Regions from separate parts of the Mesorhizobium sp. M7A.F.Ca.US.010.02.1.1 genome, predicted to be linked through region 2. Evidence: predicted binding sites of a transcription regulator. Region 2 holds the regulator's gene; the other holds the start of a gene.
What was found. Region 2 encodes LexA, which represses DNA repair genes until DNA is damaged. Its sites were predicted from a motif close to TGTTCNNNNTGTGTTCNG; they were not measured.
Positions count from the first base shown of each region.

Region 1: the regulator LexA is predicted to act here: its motif matches at 3,344-3,361, upstream of EOA19_RS17360 (metallopeptidase family protein).

Region 1 is NZ_RZRV01000014.1:106,876-119,187, reverse strand. Features, by position in the region: gene EOA19_RS17375 (error-prone DNA polymerase) at 1-855, opposite strand, end outside; gene EOA19_RS17370 (DUF6504 family protein) at 852-2,327, opposite strand; gene EOA19_RS17365 (hypothetical protein) at 2,269-3,321, opposite strand; gene EOA19_RS17360 (metallopeptidase family protein) at 3,505-3,927, shown strand; gene EOA19_RS17355 (TetR/AcrR family transcriptional regulator) at 3,959-4,645, opposite strand; gene EOA19_RS17350 (hypothetical protein) at 4,815-5,501, shown strand; gene EOA19_RS17345 (DUF1737 domain-containing protein) at 5,488-5,694, opposite strand; gene EOA19_RS17340 (CoA ester lyase) at 5,746-6,636, opposite strand; gene EOA19_RS17335 (DUF4173 domain-containing protein) at 7,158-8,696, shown strand; gene EOA19_RS17330 (response regulator transcription factor) at 8,700-9,392, shown strand; gene EOA19_RS17325 (ATP-binding protein) at 9,383-10,984, shown strand; gene EOA19_RS17320 (FAD-binding oxidoreductase) at 11,014-12,180, shown strand.
Region 2 is NZ_RZRV01000008.1:173,896-186,207, reverse strand. Features, by position in the region: gene trpD (anthranilate phosphoribosyltransferase) at 1-578, shown strand, start outside; gene trpC (indole-3-glycerol phosphate synthase TrpC) at 589-1,401, shown strand; gene moaC (cyclic pyranopterin monophosphate synthase MoaC) at 1,404-1,886, shown strand; gene glp (gephyrin-like molybdotransferase Glp) at 1,886-3,091, shown strand; gene EOA19_RS11400 (alpha/beta hydrolase) at 3,140-3,970, opposite strand; gene EOA19_RS11395 (AMP-binding protein) at 4,280-5,905, shown strand; gene kynA (tryptophan 2,3-dioxygenase) at 5,902-6,738, shown strand; gene kynU (kynureninase) at 6,818-8,065, shown strand; gene lexA (transcriptional repressor LexA) at 8,477-9,217, shown strand; gene EOA19_RS11375 (ComEC/Rec2 family competence protein) at 9,211-11,661, opposite strand; gene gltX (glutamate--tRNA ligase) at 11,763-12,312, shown strand, end outside.

The DNA.
Region 1 (12,312 bases), on a different contig from region 2:
CTCCAGTTCCGTCTGAGGGTCGACGCCTGCCTCAGTCGTCTCCTCTGGATAGTTGTGCTTCAGCTCCTCAAGGGAAAAACCCAGGCTTTCCGCAAACCGCAAGGTCTCGGCCAATGCTTGCGGATGCCTGCGGAACAGGCGCGCCATCTCCATTGGCGGCTTCAGATGGCGCTCGGCATTGGCGGTGAGTTGCAGCCCGACCTCGGCGACGGGCGTGTTGAGGCGGATCGCGGTCAGCACGTCCTGCAGCGGGCGCCGTTCGGCCGTGTGGTAGAGAACGTCGTTGGTCGCCATCAGCGGAATACCGACGCTCTCGGCAAGAGCCGCGGCCTGCTCGATGCGGAAACGGTCATTGCCGGCGTAGTCGGGCGAAACGCCAAGCCGCAGGTTCCTGCCGAAGCGGCCTTTGAGGCCTCGAAGCAGGGGAAGACTATCTTCCGCGCCCGCCGACAGACCGGGCAGGACTGCCAGTGACATCAGGTCACCCCATTCGAGGAGGTCGCCGCGCTGGAGAAGGGTGGCGCCTTTTTCGTTCTCGTCGCGCAGATTGGCTTGGGTGAGCATGCGGCACAGATGCCCCCAGCCCTTGCGGTCCTGGGGATAGGCGAGGATGTCCGGCGTGCCGTCGCCAAAAACCAGCCGGCAGCCGGGATGATAGGAGAGTGTCTCGACCTTGGCCTGCTGCCAGGCGCGCACCACGCCGGCCACCGTGTTGCGGTCGGCAAGCCCGATCGCCGAGAAGCCCAGGAGCTTGGCCGCGACCACCAGCTCCTCCGGCTTGGAGGCGCCGCGCAGGAAGGAGAAATTCGACTGGATGCCGAACTCGGCAAAGGGAATGACGGTCAGCGCGTTCATGCGAAGACACCATGCATGAACCAGCGCGGCGGCACCTGCGTGTTGCCGTAAAGACCTTGCCGGTAAAGCCAATAGCGGCGACCATCGGCGTCCTCGATACGGAAATAGTCGCGGGTTGACGTGATCGGATCGCTCGCTGCCTCGCGCCACCATTCGGCGGCGATGCGTTCCGGCCCTTCGGCGCGCGTGACCCGGTAGAGCGCGCGCCGCCAGCGGAAGTTCAGCGGTGGTCCTTCCGGCATTTCAGTGGCCGGCACATCGATGGGTTCGGGCGAGCGGAACAGCCGGATCGGCCGTTCCGGCGGAAAAATGGTTTTTGGTGCCTGCAGCCTGTCCGGCTTCTTCGGCGGCGTGGTCCGGCGCGGCGCTTCGGTGAAGGGGATCGTGGCGACGGCACGCTCCGGCAGATGGCTTTCGACCGCGACCGGCCGGAGAACCGCCCCCTCGCCGAGCCGGGCGCGGATGCGGTCGGCGAACAGCGCGATATCGGCACCGTCGTCGGTCGTTTCGCCAGTCAGATCGGCCTGCTGCATGCCGAAGGTGGCTGCCGCCAACACCGAGAGCCGCACCAGATCGAAACCATAGCCGGCATCGATATCCTGTTCGAGCGCGGCCAACCTTTCATGGAACAGTTTCTGGATCAGCATGGGTTCGCGCATCGGCCGCGAGGTGCCGAGGGCGATGCGGCTGACGGCGCCGTCGACGCGAAAGAGCAGCAGCGCCAGTGTCCTGGCACCCTCGCCGCGGCGCTCGAGATCGGTTTTCAAGGTCGCCGCCAGCATGCCCACCAGCCGTTCGATGTCCTCGGTCAGGGTGATGGGTTCGGCGAGGTGGCGTTCGACCGAAAGCGGCGCGACGGGAAGGCGCGGCGAGACTGCCTCGTCGAGGCGGCCAAGCGCCTGATCGAGGCGCAGGAGCAGCAAGGTGCCAAAGCGGCGGGCGAGCGGCGCGCGCGGTGCCGCCATGACGGCGCCCGCCGTGCGCAGGCCGACGCTTTCCAGGCTGGTGCGGGTCGCCGGTTCGATGCGCAGCGCGGCCAGCGGCAGGGGTGCCAGCAGCGCCTCCTCCTCGCCTGACACAACGATGCGGTCGCCGCAAAACCGTGCCGCCGCCCAGGCCGCGCCCGGCGTCGCGGCAAGCCCGGCACGGACATCGAAACCCTGATGGAAGAAGCGCGACAGGATGTCGTCCAGCATGGCACGTTCGCCGCCGAACAGATGGGTGCAGCCGGTGACGTCGAGAAACAGGCCGTCCGCGCCATCCAGCGCCACCAGCGGGGTGTAGCGGTCGCACCAGTCGGCAAGGCCTTCGAGCAGGCGGCGGTCGGCTTCCGGATCGGCCTCGACGATGTCGATCGACGGATGCATGGCGCGCGCATCGGCGATGCCCATGTCGCGCTTCAGGTGCAGCGCCTCAGCCCGCTCGTCGAGGGCCGAGATGCGCTGTGCGTTGCGGTCGCGATGGCTGATCACGAGCGGCGGGTGAGATGGGTGATCCGACGGCCGGGAACGCCAGGACCGCCCCAGACGCTGGCGCAGGACCCTTTCCGCCGCCAGATAGGGAAACCACAGGGACAGGATTCTTTGGCCGGTTTCTTTCCCCACCTGCTCCTTCGTCGCCCGCTCTTTCGTCGCCCGCTCTTTCGTCGAATGCGCATTCATCGGGATTCCACTCCAGTGTGAATTGTCCAGGCAGGGCCGTGCGGCTCTTGCCGATGGTGAGGGTGAAGGCCGGGCGGCCGATCGAGCCGGCCAGCGGCCCGGCGATGGTGTCGCGCGGCACCGCCGGTGCCGACGTGACGATGAGGCGGACGGGTGCCGCCGTCGGTTCGGGCTCGGCCGCCTGCCGCAGCAGGAACACCGGGCGGCCGGCCGCTTGCGCCCTTGCATGCAGCCGGCGTGTCGCGGTCAGGTCAAGCCGCTGCGGATTGCCGCGAATTTCGAGGATGACCGCGGCGAGCGCCGTCATCCGGGCCGCCTCCTCGGCGACCCACAGCGCCTCGACAAGTCTCGGTGCCTCGGAAAACAGCAATTGCTCCGGCTCGATGCCGAACGAGGCGTGAAGCCCCCTGGCATAGGGAAAGCCGGCCTCGCGAAAGATCTCCGATGTGCCAATCCACAGCACCGGCAGCCCCGGCGTTTGCTTGAGGATCAGGCTTGTGAGCGACAAAGCGAAGCCGGCGACGGCCCCGGCATCGCGGGTTTGCGTGCCATGGATTTCGCTCAGGGCGGCCTTCGGCAGGCCGCCGCTCAGGGCGGCGTCGAGGCGCTCGACGCCAACAGGCAGGAACGCATCCGGCAACGCCGCGGCAATGCCACGCCGGACGATTGTGAGATCGGTGTTGACGTCGGCATCAAAGGGCGCGGCGGCCGGCGCGGCCAAGCGCTCGGGCAGCGTTCCCTCGATTTTCGCGATCTGGCGGCGCAGGGCAAAAACAGTCTCCCGCGCCACAGCGGTCATCGCCATGACGGTCAGCTTCCACTCACATTGTTCCTGTTATGTTCTCTATAGATTCCAGAGCGCATCCCAAGAGTCAAGCAGACACATAGGGAATTTATTCCTCTCGGCATGGATGGCGCAGGCGCATCGGCCCGTGTCATTTGCCGATTACGGTGCGAAAGCCTATATGCCGGGATCAAAGGACAAAGCATGGCCCGCATCTACAAGACCCGCACCTGGCACGACGAACTCTCGCCCTCGATGGACGAAATGGAGTTCCTGGCGCTGGAGGCGTACGCCCATCTGCCAGAGGATTTTCGCAAGCTGACCGGCGAGATCGTCATCCAGATCGCCGAATTCCCGACCGACGAGATCATGGACGATCTGTCGCTGGAAACGCCGTTCGACCTGCTCGGTCTGTTCGAGGGACGCGGCATCGCCGAGCGCTGGAACCCGCAGACAGGCGAAGGCCCAAACCGGATCACGCTCTACCGCCGCGCCATCCTCGACTACTGGTCCGAGAACGAAGAGACGCTGGGCGACATCGTCACCCACGTGCTGATCCACGAGATCGGTCACCATTTCGGCCTGTCGGACGATGATATGGAGAAGATCGAAGAGGCGGCGGAATAGCTGGTTCCTGCGTCGCGTGAAATGTCCATTCCTATCCAGTCGGTCCAGAACCCAGCGGCGGCAAGGGTTTCTGGGATCCCGCTTCAGATAGGTTGGTCATTCGGCTGATGAAAAGATGCAGCGCCTTGCGCACGGCGAGCGATGGCGGCTCGGACGGATGCCACTCCGGAAAATGACCATCAACCACCATTCGTGCCAACCCATAGACAAAGGCACGAGCGGCAAGAACCAGATGATCGAAATCCGCGTTCGCAGCCAGTTGACCCTGGTGTTGCGCTTGGGTCAGCAGGTCGATCATCTTCCGGCGAATGGCCTCATTCTGACCGCGAAGACTGTCCGACGCGTCGAAATCAATCAGGGTTCGGGAACTGATGATCTGGAAATGCGTGGGATTGGCGATCGCCCATTCCAGATAGCCTTGTCCGATTGCTTCGAAGGCCACGATGGGATCCGCGCTGTCGACTGCTGAAAGTGCATTGGCAACGGCCTCTGTCAGCCGGTTCATGGCCTGTTCGGCGACCGCGGTCAGCAGCGCTGTTTTCGACTGAAAATGCCGGAAGGGGGCGCCGGGGGAAACGCCGGCCCGCTTTGCGGCTTCGCGCACGCTTACATTGTCGGGGCCGCCTTCCTCGACAAGTTGAATTGCAGCATCGATCAACGTGTCGCGCAAATTGCCATGGTGGTAGCCGGTGCGGCGAGGCGTCTTGGCGTTTGCCATCTCTTTTCCTTCGTTCCGTAGAGCTGCTTCACGCGTTTGTAGCACGATCCGCGATTTATGTAATCACTGTTTACAATGCAGACAAGAGCATGTAAGCAGTGATTACAGATGGGATCGGAACAGGCCTGCGGTCTTCGCGGCTCCCGTTTTCCCAGTTGAGGAGACGACCATGCTCGCCACAACCGCCGAACCCCGCCGTCCGCAATCGACTATTTCGCTTCGGAGTCCAGCCGAAGAAGCTCAACACAAGGAGAATTCCACGACCATCCAGTCGAGCGCGGCTGTGCCCAGCGCTACGCTTTATCGGCTTGCCTCCGCGGCCGGCGTCGGAAGCGCGCTTATTCTCCTGGTCAACGCGGCCAAACGCAGCTCGCTCATCGCGACCACCGATCTGACGCAACTTCTCGCACCGGTCGCCGAGATATTGGCGCTTGGTCTTGTCGTCGGCCTGTTTCTTGCGTTTGGCCGGCGCGCGGGCCTGTTCGGCACCATCGCGTTTGTCATCAACTTCGTTGCACTGGCAAGTTTGGTCGGTGTGGAAGTGGTGATCAATCTGGTATTTTCGAAACTTCCGCTGACAACCATCATCGAGCTGCGCGCCGGCCCTCTCGGACTGGCTTTGGTCGTCAGTTCGTTCCTTTTTCTGCTTGGGACACTTGCGTTTGTAATCTCTCTTGTCGTTGCAAGAGGCGTTCCGCGCATTCCACTCGCCCTCTATTTCATTGGCGCGGTGCCTATCGCGCTCCGTGCGTTCGTGCCGGAGTGGGCTCTTGACCTGGGCCTGGTGACGCTTGCGGCAGCCATCGCCTGGCTGGCCGGCTGGCTGTGGATGCGAGCGGAGCCTACCAGTCGCTGAGCTTCGTATCGGGTCCGTATTCCTGGCCGTCTATATCCTTGACCACGGCCTGGCCGCAACGCATCGCTTTGGCCTTCTTGTCGTAGGCATAGGTCGGCGAGCCGAACAGGTGCCAGCCCTTGTTCAGCGCCGCCGTCACCTTGTGGCAGAAGCTGGCATCGTCCGGAGCGGACAGAAAGCGGTAGAGTTTCATTGTTCAATTCCTGTCGTGAGTAGCTATAGCTCGCCCGCATCCATCGAGCATTTATGACCCGATGGCGGCTGCCTTCGCCAGCAGTTTTTCGGCCTGCGCCAAGTGCAGCCGCTCGACCATCCTGCCGTTCAGCGCGATCACGCCCTTGCCGGCATTTTCCGGCAGCGCGAAGGCTTCCTTCACCGAGCGCGCCTCGGCCACCGCTTCCATGGACGGCGCAAAGGCTCGGTTCGCGGCTTCGATCTGGGCCGGGTGGATAAGGCTCTTGCCGTCGAACCCCATGGCTGTGGCTTCCGCGCATTCATGTGTGAAAGCGTCGAGGTCACGAAAATCGTTGGAGACGCCGTCGAGCATGTCGATGCCGCCGGCGCGCGCGGCCAGCACCATCTGCATCAGCCATGGCACGAGGTAGCGTCGATCAGGCGTTGCCAGAATGCCGGTCTCCTTGAGCAGATCATTCGTTCCGGCAACGAAACAATTTAGCCGCGAGGCCGGATCACGGCCAAGCTCGGCGATGGCGCCGATGTTGAGCAGCGCCTTGGGCGTCTCGATCATCGCCCATAGTTTCACGCTATCGGGGACAAAATTGTCGTCAAGCACATCGCCGGCCTCGAGCAGGTCGCGCGGCGTGTCGACCTTGGGCAGAAGGATGCCGTCGGGCTCACAGCTTGCGGCAGCCAGCAGGTCGTCGGCGCCCCATTCGCTTGATATCGCATTGATGCGCACGATCACCTCGCAGCGTCTGCCAATATGGCTGGCAACGGGATGGCCGGCGAAAATGCTGGCCAGTTTTTCGCGGGCAGTGATCTTGTCGGCCGGAGCGACGGCGTCTTCCAGATCGATGATGATTGCGTCGCAGGCAAGCTGCGCGATCTTGGCCAACGCCTTGTCGTTGGAGGCCGGGATGTAGAGCACGGAGCGGCGCGGGCGGTAGGTTTCCATGGGTGATCTATGCCGCCTGCGGGCGGTCGAGGCAAGCGCCCGACTTGTACCTGAGGCGAGCCAATCGCGAAAGCTGGTGCTGCCCCTCACCGTCCTGCCGGACATCCCCGTAAACGGGGCGAGAGTAGCTGGCCGCAACGCCGGCGCCTTTCTTGCGACGCTGGAGATTGGCGAAACCGGAGATAAGAGCATCCCTCGCCCCGTTTACGGGGAGAGGATGCCGGCAGGCAGGCGAGGGGCAGCGCCCACGTTAGAAAGATGGCGAATTCAACCTCAATTGCCTGCACGAAAACTGCACAGGCTTGCGGAAAACCTCCTCGGATCCGCCCTGCCGTCTCCCCGCCGCCCTGCGAGACAGGCACCATGCAAAAGAGAGCAAAACCCCGTCTGCCTCACCGGCTGCGCAGCGAAGGCTGGTGGCTAGCCGATCCGCTGCGAGCGTGTCCTGTCGCAACCCTCATTCCCTTTGTCCGCAGAACCCCGCCGGCAATCCGGCCGGACGCCATCAGGAAGGCCAGGTCATGATATCCTTCTTCACCGCCGCGCCAGGCTATTGCACCCGCTTCGGTGTCGCCATCCTGCTGGCAGCACTTGCGGATTCTCTCTTTTATGGCCAACCCGCCGGCATCACGGTTTTCCTGTTTGCCACCCTGATTGCCGCCGCGGTGGTCGCCGTGCATCCCGCAGCCTTCAGCGACGGCAGGGTCTGGCTCAAGCCCGCCGCCCTGCTTGTCGCGCTGCTGCCGCTCGCCGAGAACATCAGTGCCTTGTCGGTCTCGATCGCGCTGGCGGCGCTGACCGTCTTTGCGCTTTCGCTGAGCGGGCGGCTGCGGCACAGCATCGCGCGTACTGCCGGCCAGATCGCGCTGTTCGGGCTGGCGGCGCCGTTCCGCTTCGCCAACGATTTCATCCGCTGGCGCAAGACGGCGCGCCGGTTCGGCCGACGGCGCATCCGGCTGGCGGCGATCGCCGTCTGGGTGATGCCGCTGACGCTGGGTGCGGTCTTCCTGGCGCTGTTCGGCGCCGCCAATCCGGTGATCGACTACTGGCTGTCGCTGATCGACCTCGTGAGGCTGCTCGATCTTATCCAACTGGCGCGGATTGCCTTCTGGCTGTTCGTGCTAGCTGCTGTCTGGGCTTTTCTGCGGCCGCGCCTGCCGCGCCTGGTTCGTCGCATCCCGCACGCGGCGCCGGCCGTCAGCGCTCAAGCCGACAAAACCGTCACCACCATCGAAGACATCCTGTTCGGCAAGGCCGCCATCCTGCGCGCCCTGATCGTCTTCAACGTCCTGTTTGCGCTGCAGACGGCGCTCGACGCCACCTATCTGTGGGGCGGGGCGGCCCTTCCGGACGGGCTGAGCTACGCGGCCTACGCGCATCGTGGCGCCTATCCCTTGATCGTCACCGCGCTGCTTGCCGCCGGCTTCGTGCTGGCGGCGCTGCGGCCAGGCAGCGAGACATCGGCCGATCCGCTCATCCGCCGCCTGGTCTATGCCTGGGTGGCGCAGAACATCATGCTGGTCATTTCGTCGATCCTGCGGCTCGACCTCTATGTCGGCATCTATGCATTGACCTACTGGCGCGTCGCCGCCTTCGTCTGGATGGGGCTGGTCGCATCGGGGCTTGCCCTGATCATCGCCCGCATCGCACTGGGAAAATCCAACGAATGGCTGCTGTCCGCCAATCTTCTGACGTTATCTCTGGCGCTTTATGCCGGCTGTTTCATCAATTTTGCAGCGACGATCGCCAACTACAATGTCGACCATTCCCTCGAAATGACCGGCCAGGGCATTCCCCTAGACGCCTGGTATCTTCACTCGCTCGGTCCGGGCGCGCTTCCCGCACTCGATCGGTTCCTCGAGCAGCAGGGCAAGACGGCGGCCGCCGGCACTGTCCGCGAACTGGCTGGCGTGCGCGGCAGCGATGAAATCTGGTATCGAACTATCCAGCAGAACTGGCGGGCCTGGAGCTTTCGCGACTGGCGGCTGCTTCGATATCTCGACACCAAGGGGCCGTTCGTGATTCCCTCCGCAATCGAACTTTCCATGCCGGGCCGCTGATCCATGCCGCATCACATCCTCGTCGCCGACGATGACCCGCACATCCGCGAGGTGATCTGCTTTGCGCTGGAAAAGGCCGGCATGAAAACGACAGGGGTGGCCGACGGTGCCGCCGCCCTGCAAGCGATCGGCCGCCGGGCGCCGGATCTTGTCGTGCTCGACATCGGCATGCCGGAGATGGACGGGCTGGAGGTCTGCCGGCGACTGCGGCACACATCCGATGTGCCGGTGCTGTTCCTGTCCGCGCGCGACGAGGAGATCGACCGCATCCTCGGGCTCGAAATGGGCGGCGACGACTATGTAACGAAACCATTCAGCCCGCGCGAGCTGGTCGCCCGCGTCAACGTCATCCTGCGGCGCGCCCGCCCGGCGGCGCCCGAACCGGTCGACGACAGGCAGTTTTCGCATGGCAAACTGGCTCTGGCGCCGGCCAGTCACGCTGCCAGCTTCGACGGCAAGGCGCTTGCCCTGACGGGGATCGAATTCTCGATTTTGAAAGGGTTTCTGACGCGGCCCGCGCATGTGCTCGACCGCGACGCGGTGATGGCCAGCGCCTATGCCGCAAACATCCATGTCGCCGGCCGAACCGTCGACAGCCATATCCGCAACATCCGCGCCAAGCTGGCAGCAGTGGGTTGCCTGGATGTTATCGAGACGGTGCATGGCGTCGGCTTCCGGCTCGGTCGATGCGGCTGACGACTTCCGGCAAATGGGTCGGCCGCAAATGGCGGCCACGGCTTGCCACGGTCGTCGTCGCCATCCTGATCATGGTGATGGCCCTGCCATTGGTCGGCTTGTTCTTCTTCCGCCTCTACGAGAACCAGCTGATCCGTCAGACCGAAGCGGAGCTGATCGCGCAAGGGGCGGCCATCGCCGCTATCTATGCGCAGGATGTGCGCGATGCCGGCATCCCGCCGGAAAAACTCGGCGCGCCGATGCCGGGGCCAAGCGGGGATTCAAGCCGAAGCGTCAATCCTGACCCGCTGTACAGGCCGATCGAGCCGCAGCTCGATCTCGCCTCCGACTATGTCCTGCCAACTCGCCCAGCGGCTACGCCCGCGACCGCCGATCCTGCCTTCGCCGCGATCGGCGCCCGCCTGTCCGGCATTCTCGACGCCACGCAGAAAACCACGCTAGCCGGCTTCCGGCTGCTCGATCCCCGGGGCGTCGTCATCGCCGGTCGTGGCGAGGTCGGCCAATCGCTCGGTGCGGCCGAGGAGGTGCGCACAGCACTTGCCGGTCACTATGCCAGCGCGCTCAGGCTGCGCATTCCCGACCAGCCGACGCCACCGCTCTATTCGGTCAGCCGCGGCACCAAGGTGCGTGTCTTCGTCGCCCTGCCGGTCGCCGTCGATGGCCAGGTCGCGGGCGTTGTCTATGTGTCGCGGACGCCCAACAACATCATCAAGCATCTCTATGGCGAACGCGGCAAGGTGACCTTGGCGGCGATTGCCATTCTCGGCGGCACGCTGCTCATCGGTCTCATCTTCCTGCGCACCGTCAGCCGGCCGATCTATGCGCTGATCGACCGCACCGAGCGCATCGCCGCCGGCGACCGCACGGCGATCCGGCCGCTCGACCATCACGGCACGCGAGAGATGGCGGAGCTGTCCGCAGCCTTCCTCGACATGGCCGAAAAGCTTCAGGCGCGGTCGGACAGCATCCAGACTTTCGCCACCCATGTCTCGCACGAGCTCAAATCGCCGCTGACGGCGATCCAGGGCGCGGCCGAATTGCTGCGCGATTCCGGTGGCGCGATGGACGATACGGAGCGGCGGCGCTTTTCCGACAATATCGTCACCGACGCCGGGCGGCTCAATCTGCTGGTTCGCCGTCTGCTCGACCTAGCGCGTGCCGAAAACCTGGCGCCGAGCGGCGAAAGCACATCGATCGGTGCGGCGCTGGCGCTGCTGCCCGTCGACAACAGGCTGGCGGTTTGCGTCGGAGCCGGCGGCGACATCAGATTGCGCATATCGGCCGAGAACGCGGCTATCGTGCTGGCCAATCTCATCGACAATTCGGCCAGGCACGGCGCGACGGCGGTTTCTGTCTCCGCTACGAGCGCCGACGGCAAGGCGAGCATCCTGGTCAGCGACGACGGCGCCGGCATTTCGCCGAGCAATCGGGCGCGCATTTTCGAGCCGTTCTTCACCACGCGGCGCGAGCAGGGCGGCACCGGCATGGGGCTCGGCATCGTGCTGGCCCTCCTGAAAGCGCATGATGGTATGATCGCGCTGGTTGACAGCGAACGCGGCACGCGCTTCGAGATCATTGTGCCGGTGGCGTGACGGACACCATCGGCCGGATCGGAGAAAAAATGCGCTACGACATCGTCATCATCGGTGGAGCCATCGTCGGCTCCTCGGTCGCCTATTACCTGCGTGAGCAAGGGTTTTCCGGCACGATCGCGCTGGTCGAGCGTGATCCGCAATTCGCGCATGCGGCAACGACGCTGTCCATGGCTTCGATCCGCCAGCAATTCTCGATCCCGGAAAACATCCGCCTGTCGCAGTTCACGCTAAAACTGTTCCGGCGGCTGAAGGAAGAGTTCGGGGATGATGCCGATATCGGCTTTCGCGAGGGCGGCTACCTCATCCTTGCAGGCGAGGACGGCTTGCCGATCCTCAAGAGCAATCACGAGGCGCAGATCGCGGAGGGCGCCGACATCATGCTCGAGGATGCCGACCAGCTTACCCGCCGGTTCCCGTGGCTGTCGACCGAGGGCATTTCAGCCGGCGCCTATGGCCGCACCGGCGAAGGCTGGTTCGACGCGCATGCGATGCTGACGCTGTTCCGCAAGGCGCTGCGGCAGAAGAAAGTCGATTTCATCACCGCCGATGTCACCGCCATCGCGCGCGATGGCAATCGCGTCACCGGGGTGAGCCTCGGCAATGGCGAGACGCTGAAGGCCGGCATCGTCGTCAACGCCGCCGGCCCGAACGCCGGCAAGGTGGCTGCCATGGCCGGGCTTGAACTGCCGGTCGAGCCGCGCAAGCGCAATGTCTTCGTCTTCGAGGCGCGCGAGAAATATGCCGGCATGCCGCTGCTGGTCGATCCCTCCGGCATCTATGTCCGTCCGGAAGGCTCGGTCTACCTCACCGGCGGCGCCGAACCGGAGGAAGGCGACCGCGCACCCGATCCCGGTGACTTCGAGGTAAACTGGCCGCTGTTCGAAGAGGTGATCTGGCCGGTGCTGGCGACCCGCATTCCCGCCTTCGAGGCAATCAAGCCGACCCGCGCCTGGGCCGGCCACTACGACTACAACACGCTCGACCAGAACGCGGTGATCGGTCCGCATCCCGAAGTCGGCAATTTCATCTTCGCCAACGGATTCTCCGGCCACGGCCTGCAGCAGGCGCCGGCGGTCGGCAAGGCGCTGGCCGAACTGATCGTGCATGGTGGCTACCGCACGGTGGACTGCTCGGCGTTTGGGTATGAGCGGGTGGCGGAGGGAAGGGCGTTCCGGGAATTGAATGTGATTTGAGCGATCAGCGCAGACCGCCGTTCTGTCGAGTTCCCCCCTCTGGCCTGCCGGCCATCTCCCCCGCAAGAAGGGAGATCGGCAGTTTCAGCGCCTTGCTCTTTCCTGCAACGCAGGAATTGGCGAAAGCGGTGA
Region 2 (12,312 bases):
AGGCAGGCGTTGGCTTCATGTTCGCGCCCGCGCATCATCCTGCGATGAAGCATGTCGGCCCGACCCGCGTCGAACTCGGCACCCGCACCATATTCAACCTGCTCGGGCCGCTCTCCAATCCGGCCGGCGTCAAGCGGCAGCTGGTCGGTGTGTTCCTGCCGGAATGGATCCTGCCGGTTGCCGAGACACTGAAGGCGCTGGGTGCCGAGCATGTCTGGGTCGCCCATGGCGACGGCTATGACGAGATCACCACCACCGGCGAGACGCAGGTCGCCGAACTGATCGGCGGCGAAATCCGCAGCTTCACGCTGACCCCTGAAGCGGTTGGGCTGGCGCGCCATAGCAAGGATGAGTTGCGCGGCGGCGATGCGGACTACAACGCCAAGGCCTTGCGCGATATGCTGGGCGGCGGCGCCGGCGCCTATCGCGACACCGTGCTGATGAACGCCGGTGCCGGACTGGTTGTGGCCGGCAAGGCGACGACGCTTGGCGACGGCATCGCGGCGGCGGCGCAAGCCATCGATAGCGGCCGTGCCCTGCAAGTGCTCGACAGGCTGGTCGAGATTTCGAACGGATAACGGATAGAGCGTGTCTGACATTCTTCGCAAGATCGAGGCCTACAAGCGCGACGAGATCGCGGCGGCAAAGGCACGCGTGCCGTTGGCCGAAATCAAGGTCCGGGCAAAAGATGCCGACGCACCGCGCGGTTTTCTTGCCGCACTGGAAGCGAAGCGCAAATCCGGCGCCTTCGCGCTGATCGCCGAGATCAAGAAAGCGAGCCCCTCCAAGGGTCTGATCCGTGCCGATTTCGATCCACCGGCTCTGGCGCAGGCCTATGCCAAGGGTGGTGCTGCCTGTCTTTCGGTGCTGACCGATGCACCGTCCTTCCAAGGTGCGCCTGAATTTCTCACCCGGGCGCGAGCCGCCGTCGCGCTGCCGGCGCTGCGCAAGGATTTCCTGTTCGATCCGTATCAGGTCTACGAAGCCCGCGCCTGGGGCGCGGATGCCATCCTGATCATCATGGCCAGCGTCGACGACGCCCTGGCGAGCGAACTCGAGGCGACGGCGTTCGAACTCGGCATGGATGCACTGGTCGAAGTGCATGACGAGACCGAGACGCAGCGCGCGCTAAAATTGTCGTCGCGACTGATCGGCATCAACAACCGCAATCTGCGTACATTCGAGACCAGCCTCGACACTTCCATGCGGCTGGCGACAATGGTGCCGGCCGACCGCTTGCTGGTCAGCGAGAGCGGTATTTTCTCGCATGACGACTGCCTCAGGCTGCAAAAGAGCGACATCGGCACTTTTCTTGTCGGCGAGAGCCTGATGCGGCAACAGGACGTCACCGCGGCGACGCGCCTGCTTCTGACAGGCAAGGCTTTGGCCGAGGCTATCTGACGATGGTATCAGGCCTTACCCATCTCGGCGCGCAGGGCGAGGCCAACATGGTCGATGTCGGCGACAAGGAAGAAACAACGCGCACGGCGATCGCCGAAGGCTTTGTCGCGATGCAGCCCGAGACGCTGAAGATGATCCTCGCCGGCAACGCCAAGAAGGGCGATGTGCTCGGCACCGCGCGCATCGCCGGTATCATGGCGGCGAAGAAGACGCATGAACTAATCCCGCTCTGCCACCCGCTGCTTTTGACCAAGGTTTCCGTCGACATCGAGCCCGACCATGCTTTGCCGGGCCTGAAGGTCACCGCGCTGGCGCGCGTCACCGGCAAGACGGGTGTCGAGATGGAAGCGCTGACCGCCGCTTCGGTAGCCTGCCTGACCATCTACGACATGGCGAAAGCAGTCGACCGCGCCATGGTCATCACCGGCATCCGCCTGGTCGAAAAGACGGGTGGCAAGTCGGGTGACTACAAGGCGAGCGCCTGATGGCGCTGGTTCCTATCGCGGAGGCGCTTGAACGCCTGCTCGATGGTGCGGCACCTCTAGCCGGCGAAAGCGTTCCTCTGTTCGAGGCGGTGGATCGTGTTCTGGCGGAACCGGTCGTTGCTCTTCGCACCCAGCCGCCTTTCAATGCTTCCGCCATGGACGGCTATGCGGCGCGCGCCGCCGACGTCACGTCGGTCCCATCCAGGCTGTCGGTGATCGGCATAGCGCCGGCTGGACGTGGCTTCGACGGCACGGTCGGCCAGACGCAGGCCGTGCGCATCTTCACCGGCGCGCCGCTGCCCGAAGGCGCCGACACCATCGTCATCCAGGAGAATGTCCGCGACCTCGGCGGCGGCGATATCGAAGTGATCGAGCCGACAGCGCAATGGCGCAATATCCGCCGCATCGGCCTCGATTTTTCAACAGGCGACATGCTACTGGAGAAAGGCCGCTTGCTCGACCCGGCGGCACTGTCGCTGGCAGCATCGGCCAACCATCCCCGGGTCAGCGTGGTGAAACGGCCGCTGGTCGCCATTATCGCCACCGGCGACGAATTGCTGCCGCCGGGCAGTGATCTCGGCCCGGACCAGATCATCTCGTCCAATGCCTATGGCGTCGCTGCCACCGCACACTCGGTCGGCGCCCGCGCGCTCGATCTCGGCATTGCCGCCGATCGCAAGGAGGCTATCGCTGCCCTGATCAGACAAGCGGTCGCGGCCGGTGCGGATGTCATCGTGACGCTTGGTGGCGCCTCGGTCGGCGATCACGACCTGATCCACGACGTGCTGACCGGCGAAGGCATGACGCTCGGCTTCTGGAAGATCGCCATGCGCCCCGGCAAGCCGCTGATGTTCGGCCGCCTCGGCGATATCAGGTGCATCGGCCTGCCCGGCAATCCGGTGGCAAGCCTGGTCTGCTCGCAGTTGTTCCTGAAGCCGCTGCTGGCGCGGCTCGGCGGCCGCAATCATCGACAGGACGTTCGCCAAGCGCGATTGGGCGCCGCAATGCCGGCCAATGATTTGCGCCAGGACTATGTCCGAGCCGTGGTCAGGGAAGATGACGGCGTGCTGGTGGCGACGCCGTTCGGTATCCAGGATTCCTCGATGCTGAGAATGCTGGCCGACGCCAACGGGCTGATCGTGCGGGCGCCGTTTGCCCCTGCAGCAGCCGCGGGCGAGGCTTGCAGCGTTTTGATGCTGCGCTGAGGAATCCCGAACAAGCCATTCATAACAGACGAGAAAATGATCCCGGCTCTAGTTCGAGATCAGGCTCTGCGTCAGCGGATGCGCCGGGTCGGCAAGGCCGTCGACAATGCTGTAATGATGCCGGTCGGGCTCGATCACGACGCTGGTGGTGGCGCCGAGGCCGGTCCAGATATTGGCAAGCAATGCATTTTGACGCAGAAACTCAGCGCGCTCGCCACCACCGGCCCAGCAGGTGATGCGGGCGCCGTCCATGGGTCGCAGCAGCGCCGGACTTTCAGCCAGCGCCTCTTCTTCGTCGATTGCCAGTGCCTTGTTCATCCCGGTGCGGATGATCGGACGCAAATCGTGGAGGCCTGAAATCGAAATGACGTGGCGTATGCGCCGCGCCACATCGGCAGCCAGCGGCGTTGATATCGTCACCATCCGGGTGGCAAGATGGCCGCCGGCCGAATGCCCGGTCAGCATCAGCGGTCCGTCGACCATTGCCGCCGCCTCGCCGATCGCCGCACCAATCTCCCTGACGATGCCGGCGATGCGTATGTTCGGGCACAGCGTGTAGGAGGGCATCGCCACGGCGAAGCCACTGCCGACCGCGCCATTGGCGAGGTGCGACCACAAGCTCTTGTCGGTCTCCAGCCAGTAACCGCCATGGATAATCACCACCAGCCCTTTGGGCGCGGCCCTGGGAAGGAAAAGATCGAGCCGATTGCGCGGTCCGTCGCCATAGGCGATGTCGAGCCGCGCCCGGCCCTGCGCCGACAGCGCATCGCGGAATGCTTGCGCTGGCTCCGCCCATGCAGACGGCCAGCGATCACTGCCCGCGATGTTGGCGCCGTTGGCATAGGCATCATCCCAATCGACGATGTGACGTTCGAACATCTGCGCCCTTCCCCAAGACGGCATCGCTACTTGCTAGCAATGGCCACCGCCATGCCATGCGTCAATGCCCTGAGCAAAAACATTTTAGGCTTGAAACAAATTTCGACTGGTGCGATCCTGCCCCAACGAACAGCCGACAATGGGAGGTCTGCTGTGCTGCCCGAACCTGCAGATGTTCACCCTTTCTGGGCGCATCTCAGCAGGTGCGATGGGTAGTACGAAGCTTCCTCAGAGCAGGACCTTAGGATCCACTACATCCGGCCAAGGCGCATCGCGCACTGGTCAGGCAGCAGACGGGATAGCGGCGACATGCTTGGGCCTTCAGCGCATATCGACACGTTCACGCGCGATCACCTGCCGCCGCCGGAGCAATGGCCTGAAATCCTGCTCGACGGCTTCGACTATCCCGAACGCCTCAACGCCGGTGTCGAACTGACCGACAGGCTGGTCGAAAAAGGTCTCGGCGACCACACCGCCCTGATCGGCAATGGCCGCCGCCGCACCTACAAGGAACTGTCCGACTGGACGAACAGGCTGGCCCACGCGCTGGTCGAGAATTACGGAGTCAAGCCGGGCAACCGGGTGCTGATCCGCTCGGCCAACAACCCCGCCATGGTCGCCTGCTGGCTGGCCGCCACCAAGGTCGGTGCCGTGGTCGTCAACACCATGCCGATGCTGCGCGCCGGCGAACTCGCCAAGATCGTCGACAAGGCCGAGATCACCGTTGCGCTCTGCGACACCAGGCTGATGGACGAGATGACCGTGTGCGCCAAGGACAGCGCATTCCTCAGGCAGGTCATCGGTTTCGACGGCACCGCCAACCATGATGCTGAACTCGATCGCGCCGCGCTCGACAAGCCGGTGACGTTCACCGCAGTCGACACGGGCCGCGACGATGTCGCCCTGCTCGGCTTCACCTCGGGCACGACAGGCGTTCCGAAGGCGACGATGCATTTCCACCGCGACCTCCTGATCATTGCCGACGCCTATGCACGCGAAATCCTGGAGGTGACGGCGGACGACATCTTCGTCGGCTCGCCGCCGCTGGCCTTCACCTTCGGCCTTGGCGGGCTCGCTATCTTTCCCCTGCGCTTCGGTGCGGCGGCGACGCTGCTGGAGCAGGCGACGCCACCCAACATGATCCACATCATCGAGACCTACAAAGCGACGATCTCCTTCACCGCGCCGACTGCCTACCGCGCCATGCTGAAGGCCATGGATGAAGGTGCCGACCTGTCGTCGCTGCGCGTCGCCGTTTCGGCCGGCGAAACCTTGCCCGCCCCGGTTTTCGAAGAGTGGACGAAAAAGACCGGCAAGCCGATCCTCGACGGCATCGGCGCCACCGAAATGCTGCACATCTTCATCTCCAACCGCTTCGATGACATGAGGCCTGCGTCGACCGGCAAGCCGGTGGGCGGCTATGAGGCGCGCATCGTCGATGACGAGATGCGCGAGGTGCCGCGCGGCACGACCGGCAGGCTGGCGGTGCGCGGCCCGACCGGCTGCCGCTACATGGCCGATGACAGGCAGAAGGAATATGTGCGCGACGGCTGGAACCTCACCGGCGACACCTTCACGCAGGACGAGGACGGCTTCTTCCATTTCGCCGCACGCTCCGACGACATGATCGTCAGCGCCGGCTACAACATCGCCGGTCCCGAGGTCGAGGCGGCGCTGCTGGCGCATCCGGACGTCGCCGAATGCGCGGTGATCGGTGCAGAGGACGCCGAACGCGGCCAGATCGTCGAGGCGCATGTCGTGCTGGTGCAGGGCGTCGCGCCCGACGCCCTCACCACCAAGCGCCTGCAGGACCATGTCAAGGCAACGATCGCGCCCTATAAATATCCGCGATCGGTAAAATTCATCGCCGCTCTGCCCAAGACCCAGACCGGAAAGATCCAGCGCTTCCGGCTGCGCACGGAGAAAATCAATTGAGCCAACCGTACGATCCGGCGTCCGAAGGCGCCCAGATGTCGTTCAAGGAGCGCATGTCCTACAGCGACTACCTGCACCTGGAGAAAGTGCTGGAGGCCCAGACGCCGCTGTCATCGGCGCATGACGAGATGCTGTTCATCATCCAGCATCAGACCTCCGAGCTCTGGATGAAGCTTGCTCTGCACGAGATTGGCGCCGCGATCCGTTCCATCCGCGCCGACCGGCTCGAGCCGAGCTTCAAGATGCTGTCGCGCGTTGCGCGCATCTTCGAGCAGCTGAACAATGCCTGGGACGTGCTGCGGACGATGACGCCCAGCGAATACACCGAGTTCCGCGACGCGCTCGGCCAGTCCTCGGGTTTCCAGTCCTGGCAGTATCGCGCCATCGAGTTCATGGCCGGCAACCGAAACCTGGCAATGCTCGGGCCGCACAAGCATCGGCCCGACCTGAGCGGGAAGCTGGAAGCGATCCTGGCCGAGCCGTCGCTCTATGACGAGGCTCTGCTGCTTTTGGCGCGCAACGGATTCGACATCGGTGCCGATGCCAGGCGCACGGACTGGCGTGAGACGCGAACCGAGAATGAAGAGGTGCTGGTCGCCTGGCAGACCATCTACCGCGATCCGCAGCGCTACTGGATGTTCTACGAACTGGCCGAGAAGCTGGTCGACTTCGAGGACTACTTCCGCCGCTGGCGCTTCAACCACGTCACCACGGTGGAGCGCATCATCGGCCTGAAACGCGGCACCGGCGGCACGTCGGGTGCTTCGTATCTGAAGAAAATGCTCGAGGTCGTGCTGTTCCCGGAGCTGTGGACGGTCCGCACCCGGCTCTGACGTCGAAATGAAAACAGGCACACCGAGGGGACGCGCTGTGGCGGAAAACCCTTCGCGAACAACCGGGGACTGACCGACCATGAGTGGAATTCCTGATCTCGCCGCAGTCGAAGCGATGGATGCCACGGATCCGCTGCGGGCCATGCGCGACCGTTTCATTCTGCCGGAGGGGATGATCTATCTCGACGGCAATTCACTGGGGGCAGCGTCTCATGCCGTTTTCAGCGAGCTGCAGCAGGCGGCGACCCAAGAATGGGCCCAGGATCTCATCCGAGCTTGGAACACGGCCGGATGGTTCGAGATGCCAATCGAACTCGGCGACCAGCTCGGACGCCTGATAGGAGCCGCGGCCGGCCAGACCGTTGTCTGCGACACGACATCGACCAACATCTACAAGGTGCTGCACGCGGCGATGGAGATGCGGCCCGGCCGGTCGGCCATCGTCGCCGAAGGTGACAGTTTTCCCACCGACCTGTACATCGCCGAAGGCGTGGCCTCGACCCGGGATGGCGTCCTGCTGCGCCTCGCGGGTGTCGACGCGCCGACCATCGAAGAGCTGATCGACGAAAACGTCGCGGTGGTGCTGGTCAATCACGTCAATTACAAATCGGGTGAACTGCGCGACATGGCGGCGCTGACGCGCAAAGCTCATGCGGCCGGAGCGCTGATCGTCTGGGATCTTTGCCACACCGCCGGCGCCCTGCCCGTCGAGCTCGATCACGCAAATGCCGATTTCGCCATCGGCTGCACCTACAAGTACCTCAACGGCGGTCCGGGCGCACCGGCCTTCATCTATGCCGCGCAGCGCCACCACGGCGATATCAGCCAGCCGCTCAGCGGCTGGTGCGGCCATGCGCGGCCCTTTGCCTTCGAACGGGGTTATGTTGCCGGCACCGGCATCCGCCGCTTTTTGTGCGGCACTCAGCCGATCCTGTCGATGCGGGCGCTCAAAGGCGCGCTTGCCATCTGGAATGACGTCGACATGGCGGCATTGCGAAAGAAGAGTGTCGCGTTGACAGAACTGTTCATCCAGCTCGTCGAAGCCAGGTGCGGCGCCTACGGTCTCACGCTGGAGACCACCCGCGACGCGACCAGGCGCGGCAGCCAGGTGTCGTTCCTTCACGATCACGGCTATCAAATCATGCGGGCGCTGATCGAGCGCGGCGTCATCGGTGATTTTCGTGCGCCATCGACCATCCGTTTCGGCTTCACGCCGCTCTATGTCGGCTACAAGGATGTGTGGCTGGCGGTTGAGGTGCTGGAGGATATTCTGCGCACGGGCGCATGGAAGGACCGCCGTTTCGCGGTCAAGGAAGCCGTTACCTGACGCAACGATCCCCGCGATCCACCGCCGCCGCCCTCACTGCCTGGCAGATGACGGAGGGCTGAATTTCCAGCCACAAATGCCAACAGACGTTGGCGTTTTGGCTCCGTTTCGTTCACGGCAAACGAACGTCCCGAAGATTGATATCGTCCTTTGTGGAGGTCGATAGACTGATAATGCCAAGCCTTGGGTCGAGGATGAGCCACAGGTCATTAACCATAATAATTTCAATGTGAGCAGGCGCATCGCCGTGCCTAGCGCCTGTTGATCGCGACCCGCTGGCAAGCGCCAAATAATTTCAGCAGCCTTAACAAATTCATTAAACTTTAAACGGTTGCAGAACACAACTGGAACAGATAGGGTTTGTTCTGGGTTTGTTTTTCGATTCTGGTTTCAGGTAACCTGGGGGCCGCCATGCTGACGCGCAAGCAACATGAACTGCTGATGTTCATCCATGAACGCCTGAAGGAGAGCGGCATTCCGCCATCCTTCGACGAGATGAAGGAGGCGCTTGACCTTGCCTCCAAATCCGGGATTCATCGGCTGATCACCGCACTTGAGGAGCGCGGCTTTATTCGCCGGTTGCCCAACCGGGCACGCGCGCTGGAAGTGCTGCGATTGCCGGACTCGATCGCGCCCGGTCTCAACGCGGCAAAGAAGTTTTCGCCAAGCGTCATCCAGGGCAGTCTCGGTCAGGGTGGCGCCCTTGGCCGGCAGATCAAGCCGGCGCCTTCGCGGATGCCCTCGCCCGGCAATGATGACGATGCGGTCTCCGCCGTGTCGATCCCGGTCATGGGCCGTATCGCCGCCGGTGTGCCGATCGATGCCATCCAGCATCAGACGCATTCGATCTCGGTGCCGCCGGATATGATCATGGGCGGCGCCCACTATGCGCTGGAGGTCAAGGGTGACTCGATGATCGAGGCCGGCATCTTCGATGGCGACACCGTCATAATCCGCAACGCCGACACCGCCCAGCCAGGCGAGATCATCGTGGCGCTGGTCGATGAAGAGGAAGCGACGCTGAAGCGGTTCCGCCGCAAGGGCGCTTCGATTGCTCTCGAAGCCGCCAATCCGGCCTATGAAACCCGTATTTTCGGCCCGGACAGGGTCAAGGTGCAAGGCAAGCTCGTCGGCCTGATCCGCCGCTACTGAGGCGGCTGTGGGTTGGCCGCTGGCTTCTCCGGTTTCTTGAAGGGTGCCAGCCCCCTTGCCTCACGAGAGTATTTGCGTTGCGTGTGCCAGGGCCGATATGGGCTGTCCACCGCGAAGCTGATCGTCGCCGGCGTGGTCGCCGATTGGCGATCGAAGAAGACCGCGGCACTGCCTTTGCGAGCCAGTTGCCGCTTGGTGATGACGAGAACCAGCGGATTGTGACAGGCGTCATACGCGGTGGCGTCATTGATGACGATCAGCTCGGCGAAGCCGCAGGCTTTCCAGGCGTCCTTGCGGTCCTCGACATAGGCAATGATCGCACCGGACATGTGCCTGGCCACGCAAACGCCTGAGGAGCAATAGAACGGCGATCCCAGCGGCAGATCAACGGCATCCGCGACATCGAATTGCCCATCGCTGTTGTCGAACACCTCTGGCACGACGATGGTTTCTGATGTCAGGGCGCGTTTCCAGTTGTCGACGGTGAATTCGTTCGGCCGTTCCCGGCTGACGGCAAGCTCGCCGCCACCGATCGGCAACGCCACCAGCCGGGCGTCTTCCGAGATTAGCACATCCGGCGTGCGCGTATCCGAGACGGTCAGCAAGCCTGCCAGCGCGAATGGCAGAGCAGCGAGCCGCAGCCAAGTTGTCGCCATTGTCGCGATGACCAGGGCAATTGCCACCAACAGGACCGACTGCTGCGAAATCAGCCCGACCCCATCGACAGGCGAACGCTCGGAGATCCAGCCTGATATGGCAATCATCATCGTCAGGCCCTTACCCATCAGGTAGAGAGCCGGCCAATCCAATCCGAAAGGCATCAACAGCGCGCTGGCGACGGCCAGGAACATGACGACGGTGACGATCGGCATTACCGCGAGATTGGCAAACAGGCTGAGCGGCGAGACACGCTGAAAATGCCAGATGGCAAACAGCGTCGTCGCGCTTCCCGCGATGATCGAGGTCATGGCAAGGCCGGTTGCCGCCAGCAGGAATTTTCGCGTCAGGAAACCGGGCACGGATCGCTTTGGCGGCGGCGGTCTTGCTTTTCCCGCGCGGTGATCCGCCCAGCCGGCATAGGCGCCGACCAGAGCCGCGGTCGCGGCGAACGACATCTGAAAACTCGGGCCGACCACCTCATGCGGCGACACCACGATGACGGCGATCGCCGAGATCGCCAGATTGCGCATGGTGAGTGCTGCTCGATCGAACAGCACGGCAATCAGCATCACCGCCAGCATGATGAAGCTGCGCTCGGCGGCAACGACGACTCCAGAGATGATGAGATAGGCCGCGATCGAGAACAGCGCGGCGGCAGCGGCATACTTCTTGACCGGGCGACGCGCGGAAAAGTCGGGAAACAAGGCGAAGGCGCCGCGCAGCAATCCCATGATGGTGCCCGCGACCAGCGCCATATGCAGTCCCGAAATGGAGATGATGTGGTAGATGCCGGTACGTCGCATCGCCTCATTGATCTCATCGGGAATGCCGGCGCGCACGCCGACGATGAGCGCCGCGGCGATCTCGCCTTCGGCGCCGCCGACGCTGGCCCTGATATGGTCGGCGATGCCTTCACGGGCTTTTTCCACGCTAGAGGAAATTCGGGCCGACAGCGGCATGTCGCCATCGTCGCTAACGACAAGCTTTGGATTGCCGAGAAAGAATCCGCTGCCGCCGATGCCGGCAAAATAGCTGTCGAAGGAGAAGTCATAGCTGTCCGGCCGCACCGGCCCGGTCGGCGGCAAGAGCTTGGCATATCCGGTGATGAGGGAGCCGGCGGTCACGTCAGCCGGGATCTTGCGTGCCGAAAGCCGCACCCGTTCCGGCGCATAGCGCAGTTTCGGTCTTGCGGTCGATGTCACGTCGATGGTCAGCCGGATACGGCCGGTTTCCATCCGGTCGAGCGAGACGACGCGGCCGGTGACTTGCGTCGAAATTTCCGAGCCCAACATTTGTGTGCCCGCACGCCACGTCTCGACCTTGGCAGCAAGCAGTCCTAGGGCGCACAAAAGTGCCGCCATGAAACACAGATGGGTCTTTGGCCATGAGCGCGAGACCAGCGCACAGATCCCCGTCAGAATGACAACCGCGACAGGTCTCGCAAAGTCGGGTTCAGCCGTCAGCGAAAAATAGCCGATCGCTCCGATCGCCAGGCAGACCGGCACCAGCAGGAAGGCCACGCCCCGGTCGAGTTCCAGGCTCGCCGCCGTGTTCACGCTGTGGCGCAGGCGAGGCAGTGATGTCAGGCTGATTTGCCGGCGCACGCGAACGATCCTGCCGGTTTCGGCAACAGGAACAGAGGCGGCGACATGCGCTTGTAACGGCGCTTGGCCGGGATCCGGCAGGAGGGGCGACGGCAATGGCAGAGGCGCAAAGAGGGACCGTTCGCTGACGCCGATGGCAGCGTCCTCGCCCTGATCCGAGCCCCAGCCTCGTCCAGCCATCGGGTCTGCCCCTTGCGCCCTCGACACCCTATGCTACATGAACGCCGGGCGCGCGAAAGTCCGCGCAACCGCACCCGCTTCAGATGGTTTCCGAGAGTTCCATGTCCGACAAGGTCGTCACCCGTTTTGCCCCCTCGCCCACCGGCTATCTGCACATAGGCGGCGCGCGCACGGCGCTGTTCAACTGGCTGTATGCAAAGCACACTGGCGGCACGATGCTGCTGCGCATCGAAGACACCGACCGTGAACGCTCCAATGAAGCCGCGACGGCTGCCATCCTCGACGGGCTTTCCTGGCTTGGCCTGAGCTGGGACGGCGAGCCGGTGTCACAGTTCGAGCGTGCGCCGCGCCACCGCGAGGTGGCCGAGGAGCTCGTGCGCATGGGCATGGCCTATTATTGCTATGCCACGCCAGCCGAACTGGAGGCCATGCGCGAGGCTGCCAGAGCCAAGGGGCTGCCGCCCCGCTATGACGGCCGCTGGCGCGACCGCGACCCCTCTGAGGCGCCCGCAGGCGTCAAGGGCGCCATCCGCATCAAGGCGCCGACCGAAGGCGAGACCATCGTCCATGACCGTGTCCAGGGCGAGGTGCGCTTTCCCAACAAAGATCTCGATGACTTCATCATCCTGCGTTCTGACGGCAATCCCACTT